2 regions of the Clostridioides sp. ES-S-0108-01 genome follow, and region 2 is predicted to be linked to the other one. Evidence: riboswitches for the same ligand, from Rfam matches in the RefSeq annotation. Region 2 holds a riboswitch; the other holds the start of a gene.

Region 1 (4,209 bases), on a different contig from region 2:
ATTTTTATCCTAAAGATAACACACCAGGTTGTACACGTCAAGCTTGTGCTTTTAGAAATGCGTACGATGGATTTAAAAAGGATGATGTACAAGTTATTGGCATAAGTAAAGATAGCATAAAATCACATCAAAAATTTGCAGAAAAGCATGAACTTCCTTTTATTTTACTTTCTGACCCTGATTTAGTTGCTATAAAAGCTTTTGATGTATGGAAAGAGAAAAAAATGTATGGAAAAACTGCATTTGGAGTTGTACGTGCGACATATATTATAGATGAAAATGGAATTATTGAAAAAGTTTTTGAAAAAGCAAAACCAGATACAAATGCACAAGAGATTCTTGAATATTTGGAAAAACAGGAGCAATAAGAATTTATGATTATAATGTTATCACCAGCTAAAAATATGAAGAATATAGAAATATTTGATAGAGATTTGAATTTGCCCTGTTTTATAGATAATACAAAAGAAATAGTTGAAAATATAAATACATTTAGCATAGAAGATTTTAAAAATAAAATGAAAATTAATGAAAAATTAGCTGTGTTAAATAAAAATAGATTTGAAAGCATTAAGTTCGATAGATTAGGAAGCCCTGCAATCTTAACTTATGATGGAATACAGTATAAAAATATAGAAGCAGAAAATTTTACAAAGCAAGATGAAGAATTTGCAGATAGTTGTATTCGAATCATAAGTGGATTGTATGGGCTTGTAAAACCATACGATAGTATATATGAATATAGGTTAGAAATGCAGACAAAATTACAGATAGGTGAGTTTAAGAATTTATATGAATATTGGGGAAATCGCATATATAAAGAATTAAGCAAAGAAAAAACAGCTATCATTAATCTTTCATCAAATGAATACAGCAAGTCAATAGAAAGATTTATTAAAGATAGTGATACATATATTACATGTACTTTTAAAGTAAACAAAAATGGTATATTGAAAGTGGAATCTACACAAGCAAAGAAGGCTAGAGGTATGATGGCAAAGTACATTGTAAAAAATAGGATAATAGATATTGAGGAGCTAAAAAAGTTTAACTTAGAAGGATATAAGTACCAAGAAAACTTATCTGATAATAGTGAATACATATTTGTAAAAGAGTAGAATTTTTTATTAAGTATTAAATGGCATTGTTAAATTTAGGTAAAATATACTTATTGTGTATTGAACTGAACTTGATTTTAAAATATAATTACTCTTAAATCAAAAAAGAAAGGAGTGGTCTTCCAAAATGGAAAATCACAAACAGATGCCTTGGCATTCAAGAGCAACTCATGAAATTTTAGAAAGTCTAGATTCATCAGAGGAGGGGCTCACCGATACCGAGGCGGAAAAACGGCTTAAAAAGAGTGGTGTTGTCTTTAATATTTGGCGAATTTACAGAAGCTTTTGTAATACTAATAATTGTAATAGTAAATGCAATTATTGGTATTGTTCAAGAAAAAAAGGATGAAATATCATTAGAAGCATTAAAAAATATGAATTCACCTATAGCTCGTGTGTCCCCATTTGATAAACTTAGAATAATAAAATCTTTAAAAAGAATTGGAGAAGTACCAGCAATGACTGGGGATGGTGTAAACGATTCTCCTGCCTTAAAATCTGCTGATATTGGTATAGCTATGGGTATAAGTGGTACAGATGTTGCAAAAGATTCTTCTGATATGATTTTAATGGATGATAGCTTTACAACAATTGCTTATGCAATAAAAGAAGGTAGGCGTGTATATAGGAACATACAAAAAGTTATACAATTCTTGCTTGTTGGTAATATAGCAGAGATACTTACACTGTTTGTAGCAATACTATTAAATTGGGATACTCCACTTCTTGCTGTTCATATTCTGTGGGTAAACCTTGCAACTGCTACACTTCCAGCTCTTGCTCTTGGAGTTGACCCACCAAGCAGAAATATAATGAAGCATCAGCCAGTGAAATCAACCACTTTGTTTGAAAAAAACCTTATACAAAGAGTTGTTACCCAAGGTATATTTGTGGCAATAATGACTATTTTAGCATATAAAATTGGTCTTAATATAGAAAATCATTCTGTAGGTCAAACAATGGCGTTTTGTGTATTAGCATTTTCACAGATGTTACGAGCATTTAGCCAGCGTTCAAATATAGATTCAATGTTTAATAGAAATAATGGTAAAAATCCATTTCTTTTAATCTCGTTTTTAACTTCTGCATTGCTAATAGCAGTAATACTGTTTGTACCTGTTTTTAGAAATGCTTTTAGTCTAACTATTTTAAATAGTTCAGAGTGGCTTATAACAATTGTTTTAGCTGTAATGTCTGTAGTTCAAGTAGAGGTTGGGAAAGTTATTAAAAGAAAAAAATTAAAAAAATAGTTGACAAAATTAGGAAAAATATATAAGATATAAAACATAGAAAAATTAAATAAATCTTATCCAGAGAGGTGGAGGGACTGGCCCTATGAAACCCGGCAACCAGTATATTTATATACATTGGTGCTAAATCCTGCGGCGAAAGCTGAGAGATGAGTATAATTAAGCTTATACAGAGCCTGAGTTATATACTCAGGCTTTATTTATTTTAAATCTCATCTGATAAATAGTTTAATTTTTTTAATAAAATCTAAGGGGGATATAAAAATGTATAATAAAGAGACAATATGTGTGCAAGGAAATTATAAACCAGGTAATGGAGAACCAAGAGTATTACCTTTATATCAAAGTACAACTTTTAAATATAGCAGTATAGACCAACTTGCTGAATTATTCGATTTAAAGGTTGATGGACATATATATTCAAGAATAAGTAATCCTACTATTCAAGCTTTTGAAGAGAAAATAAGTTTACTAGAAGGAGGAGTATCTTCTGTAGCTGTATCATCAGGTCAATCTGCAAATATGTTGGCAGTTTTAAATATATGTAAATCAGGAGATAGCATACTTTGTTCTTCAAAAGTATATGGAGGAACATTCAATTTATTAGGACCTAGTCTTAAAAAATTTGGTATAGATTTAATATCGTTTGACTTAGATTCAAGTGAAGATGAGATAGCAGAACTTGCAAATGAAAATACTAAAGTTGTGTTTGCAGAAACACTTGCAAATCCAACTCTTGAAGTTATAGATTTTGAAAAAATAGCAAATGTAGCTAAGAGGATTAATGTTCCATTTATAGTTGATAATTCATTAGCATCTCCAGTGCTTTGTAACCCTTTAAAGTATGGAGCAAATATAGTTACTCATTCTACTACAAAATATTTAGACGGGCATGCTTCAAGTGTTGGGGGAATTATAGTAGACGGTGGAAACTTTAACTGGGATAATGGAAAATTTCCAGAATTAGTTGAACCAGACCCAACGTACCATGGAATAAGTTATACTGAAAAATTTGGAAATGCTGCGTATGCAACTAAAGCAAGAGTTCAATTACTTAGGGATTATGGAAATTGTTTAAGCCCGTTTAATGCATATCTTACTAACTTAAATGTTGAAACACTGCACCTTAGAATGGAGAGACATAGTGAAAACGCACTTAAAATAGCTAGGTTTTTAGAAAAACATGAAAATGTAGACTGGATTAATTATCCAGGGCTTGAAGATAACAAGTATTATGAGAATGCTAAAAAATATTTATCAAAAGGGTGTAGTGGAGTTTTATCATTTGGAGTAAGAGGTGGGCTAGAAAATGCAAAAAAATTTGTGGAAAAACTACAGATAGCATCTTTAGTTACGCATGTTTCAGATGTAAGAACATGTGTTATACACCCAGCTTCAACTACTCATAGACAATTAACAGAAGAACAATTAATTGCATCTGGAGTATTGCCTTCACTAATAAGATTGTCAGTTGGAATAGAAAATGTAGAGGATTTAATAGCTGATTTAAATCAAGCTTTAAATTTCTAATATTCTAAGAGAAAGAGAAGTGAAAAAATATGGCTTTAATACTACCAAAAGGATTACCTGTTATTAATAAATTATTAGATGAAGGAATAGATGTAATTTACAAAGAAGATTTTAATAAGGAATTAAAATATGAAGAAAACATAGATACTAAGATAGCTATACTGAATCTAATGCCTATAAAGATAGATACAGAATTAGATTTACTAAGAAGGATAGATAAAACAGGATTCAATGTATCTGTGGAATTTATTAAAATTTCAACAAGAGAGAGTAAGAGAAGTTGCAATGAATATGTTAAAGAATTTTATAAA
Region 2 (4,209 bases):
TCAATAACAAAATTATATTTTTTTATTTAATTATTCATTTATTATGATTTCCAAAAAAATAAATTATAAATTGTTTAATTTTAGTAAATAAAAAATAAAAATATAGAAATACTAAATTAAGAAAGAAAATTATTAAAATTTTTTGTAGTATAAAAGATTTAGGAGGGTAATAAAAATGAAACTAAAAAGAACTTTATTTGTAGGATTAGCATTAGTACTAGCTATAGGAATAACTGCATGTGCTAGAGATAATGAAAAACCAAGTGAAAATGCAGGAAAAAATCCTAATGAATCTGTAAATAATAATGAAGGATATATGAATTATTATTCAACAAGCTATAATGATTATATAGCAGGACTAAATAGATATTCTATTTATGATACTCCAGAAAGTATAAATAATCAGTTTAAAGATAAAGAATATCCAGGAAATGAAAAATATCTAAGTGATGTAAAGGCTGCATATAAGGATAGTAGAGATAAAATACAATCATTTGTAACATCTCTTAAAAAAGATGGTAAAACAGAGGATACAGAGTTAAAGAGAATGAATGATGACCTAATTGCTGAAGGTGAAAGATTAGTAAAAGATATAGATGAAAGACTAGAAAAATTAGATAATGTATCTGATGAAGATATGAAAAAAGGTCAAAATGACTTTATGCAACTAGTTCATGGGACTGAAGACGTTGGAAACGATATAGGCAGTGGTTTTAGAAAAATGATAAAAGATATGAATGATAGATTGGGAATAACAGGAAATAATAAAAAATAATAGAATAAATAGTCTCAAAATTAAAAATAAATACTTTAAATATAGCGAAGCCTTGTAAATAGTATATTTTTTGGCTTCGCTTTTTTGTATGTTATCAAGATGCTTATTTTTATCTTGTAATCTCAATATTTTCATTATGATTTATTTAGAGGTTATTTTCCATAAAATATCAGTCCCTTCTTTATTGTTATTGATTTAAATGTAAGAATATCTTACCATAGAATAGTGACAATTATTGTCACTATATTGAAATTAGGAGTGTAAACATGTCAAGAGCTGAACGTTTAATTGAACTGATGATAACAATAAATGCAAAAAGAAATTTTACAGCAGGAGAATTAGCAGAAGAATTTTCTGTATCAAAACGTACTATACTAAGAGATTTACAGGTGCTGGAGAGTATTGGATTTCCATTATATTCAAAAGTTGGAGCAGCTGGAGGATATCATGTACTCAAAGAACGTATGCTTCCATCGATTACATTTTCAGAAAGTGAGATAAAATCTATATTCTTTGCATATCAGTCACTAGAATATTATAATGATTTACCATTTGAGCAAGAAACTATTTCTGCTTTAAAGAAAATTTTAAATTGTATACCAAATGATATTCAATATAATATTGAGAATATGAGACGTAAATTTGTTTTTTGGACACCAGATAGGCATTGCTCAACACCATTATTGAAGGAATTGTTCAATATAGTAATGAATGATTCTACAATTAAAATTGAATATTCATCAAAGCAAAAAAATAGTATACGTACCATTATTCCTATTGGTTTGTATGCCATGAATGGACTTTGGTATTGTCCAGCCTACTGTATAAAATCAGAGTCTATTAAGGAATTTCGTGTAGATAGAATTGTGAAGATTTTGAGTATAGAAAACTTATCAAATAAAAAATATAAGGTTTTATCTTCTATACATGATTATCTTAATAATATGGAAGTAGGTACAGATTATCATATTAAAATTAATTTGACAGATGAGGGAGTAAAACGTTGTGAAACAGAGTTTTTGTTGGCAAGAGGATTGAAAATTTTGCCTAAAGGTGGATACATAGATATGCGTATACCAAAATCCACACTTGATTGGGTGGCTGAATATTTTTTAACTTTTGGGAAAAATGCTACAACAATAGAACCAATAGAACTCAAATCTTTGATAAAATCTAAAGTGTTGGAGCTATACAATCATCATTGTTTTTAAATTATTTTATTTAAGATAGAATAGAGTTTGGAAAAATGTTAATTTTCTTAATTTATTTTACAAGTGATTTAGATAGATTAATATTATTTAATATATTTCTTATAATGATATTTTGTAGTTATATGTACATTAAAATATAAAGTGTTAGGAGCTAGAAAACTAATTAAAAATAGTTATTTAACGATAATAAAAATAAAAAATTTAAATAAATTTATTGACAAATACTATTATTGAATATATTATATATAACATAGCAACAAATGATAATAGAATTAAATTAAATAACGTCTTATCAAGAGTGGTGGAGGGACTGGCCCTTTGAAACCCGGCAACCAGTATATTTTATATACATTGGTGCTAAATCCTGCAACTAATATAGTTGATAGATGAGTATAAATAGCTTTCTAAGCCTGAGTTTATACTCGGGCTTTTATTTTGTTGTAATACATAAGCGAGGATAAACATAAAAACTAAGCAGAATATATGGGAGGAAATTTTATGATTAGCATAAAAAATGTTAATAAGTATTATGGAAAGATTCAAGTGCTTAAAGATGTAAGTATAGAAATAGAATCTGGAGAAATTTTTGGAATAATAGGTCATAGTGGTGCAGGAAAATCAACACTACTTAGATGTATAAATGGATTAGAAGAATATCAAGAAGGTAATGTACTTGTTTCTGGTAAGGAAGTAAAGGCATTGAGTGAAAAGCAAATGAGAGATTTAAGAAAAGAGTTAGGAATGATTTTTCAACACTTTTCATTGCTTGAAAGAAAAACTGTATTTGATAATGTAGCATTGCCATTAGAATGTTTTGGATATTCAAAGGCAGAAATCAAAAAAAGAGTTATAGAGTTATTAGAAGTAGTTGGAATATCTGAAAAGAAAAATGATAAGCCTAGAAATCTAAGTGGTGGTCAAAAACAAAGAGTTGCAATTGCTAGAGCTTTAGCACTAAATCCACAGGTGCTTCTTTGTGACGAAGCAACTTCAGCATTAGACCCAAATACTACAAAATCAATTCTTTCGTTGCTTGAAGATATAAATAAAAATTTGGGAATAACAATAATAGTTGTAACTCATCAAATGGAGGTTATAAAGCAGATTTGTGGAAGAGTAGCAATAATGGAAAATGGAGAAGTTTTAGAGGTAGGAGATACAGAAGAAATATTCTTAAGAAATACTAAAGGACTTAGAAAATTAATAGGTGAAGAAAGTATAATATTACCAAAGGGAACAAATATAAAAATACTATTCCCTAAAGATATTTCTAATGAAGCTATTATTACGACTATGGCAAGAGAACTAAATATAGATGTGTCTATAATATTTGGTAAATTAGAACAATTTAAAGATGATATTCTAGGCTCACTTATTATAAACATTTCAGATAAAAGTGGAGAGCAAGTAAAACAATATCTGACTAGTAAGGGCATAAGATGGGAGGAAATGATAAATGAATAGTTTAATTGATTTTTTAACAACACTATTTCCAAGTGCATTGTTACAAACTTTGTATATGGTTATAGTACCAACTATAGTGGCAACAATATTAGGGTTTATATTAGCAATCATATTAGTAGTTACAAAACCAGATGGATTAAAACCAAATAGCACAATAAATAGTGCTTTAGGATTTATAGTAAATATATTTAGAAGTTTCCCGTTTATGATACTTATAGTTGCAATGATTCCAATCACTAGATTAATCGTTGGAACAAGTATAGGAGAAACTGCTGCAATAGTACCAATAACTATTGGTGCAGCACCATTTATTGCTAGAATTATAGAAAGCTCATTAAATGAAGTTGATAAAGGATTAATAGAAGCAGCAAAATCTTTTGGAGCTACAAAAAGACAAATAGTCTTTAAGGTTATGATAAAGGAAGCTATGCCTTCAATAGTATCTGGAATTACATTATCAATAATATCTATACTTGGTTATACAGCTATGGCAGGTGCAGTAGGAGCTGGAGGACTAGGTAATATAGCACTTATTTATGGATATCAAAGATTTGATACAGCAGTAATGGTGTATACAGTAATAGCACTTGTAATATTAGTTCAAATAATCCAAGGAGTAGGAAATCTGGCTTATAAGAAACTAAAATAACTTAATCATAAACATTTTAAAGAGGGGGAAGTAAAAAATGAAATTAAAGAAATTATTGTCAGTAGCATTGGTGTCAGCAATAGCAATATCAGCAGTAGGATGTTCAAACA

What was found. A riboswitch is a leader RNA that binds a small molecule or an ion and turns the genes downstream of it on or off. The one in region 2 is predicted to bind S-adenosylmethionine.
Region 1: linked by a shared signal. The riboswitch ahead of IR152_RS04775 (O-acetylhomoserine aminocarboxypropyltransferase/cysteine synthase family protein) and the one ahead of IR152_RS18395 (methionine ABC transporter ATP-binding protein) in region 2 are both predicted to bind S-adenosylmethionine.

The regions. Positions count from the first base shown of each region.
Region 1 is NZ_JADGMN010000003.1:191,388-195,596, forward strand. It holds gene bcp (thioredoxin-dependent thiol peroxidase) at 1-368, shown strand, start outside; gene yaaA (peroxide stress protein YaaA) at 375-1,118, shown strand; gene IR152_RS20380 (cation-transporting P-type ATPase) at 1,246-1,467, shown strand; gene IR152_RS04770 (HAD-IC family P-type ATPase) at 1,367-2,368, shown strand; SAM riboswitch class I at 2,422-2,524, shown strand; gene IR152_RS04775 (O-acetylhomoserine aminocarboxypropyltransferase/cysteine synthase family protein) at 2,633-3,898, shown strand; gene IR152_RS04780 (homoserine O-succinyltransferase) at 3,928-4,209, shown strand, end outside.
Region 2 is NZ_JADGMN010000031.1:27,577-31,785, reverse strand. It holds gene IR152_RS18405 (hypothetical protein) at 176-775, shown strand; gene IR152_RS18400 (helix-turn-helix transcriptional regulator) at 1,042-1,986, shown strand; SAM riboswitch class I at 2,273-2,379, shown strand; gene IR152_RS18395 (methionine ABC transporter ATP-binding protein) at 2,485-3,450, shown strand; gene IR152_RS18390 (methionine ABC transporter permease) at 3,443-4,099, shown strand; gene IR152_RS18385 (MetQ/NlpA family ABC transporter substrate-binding protein) at 4,137-4,209, shown strand, end outside.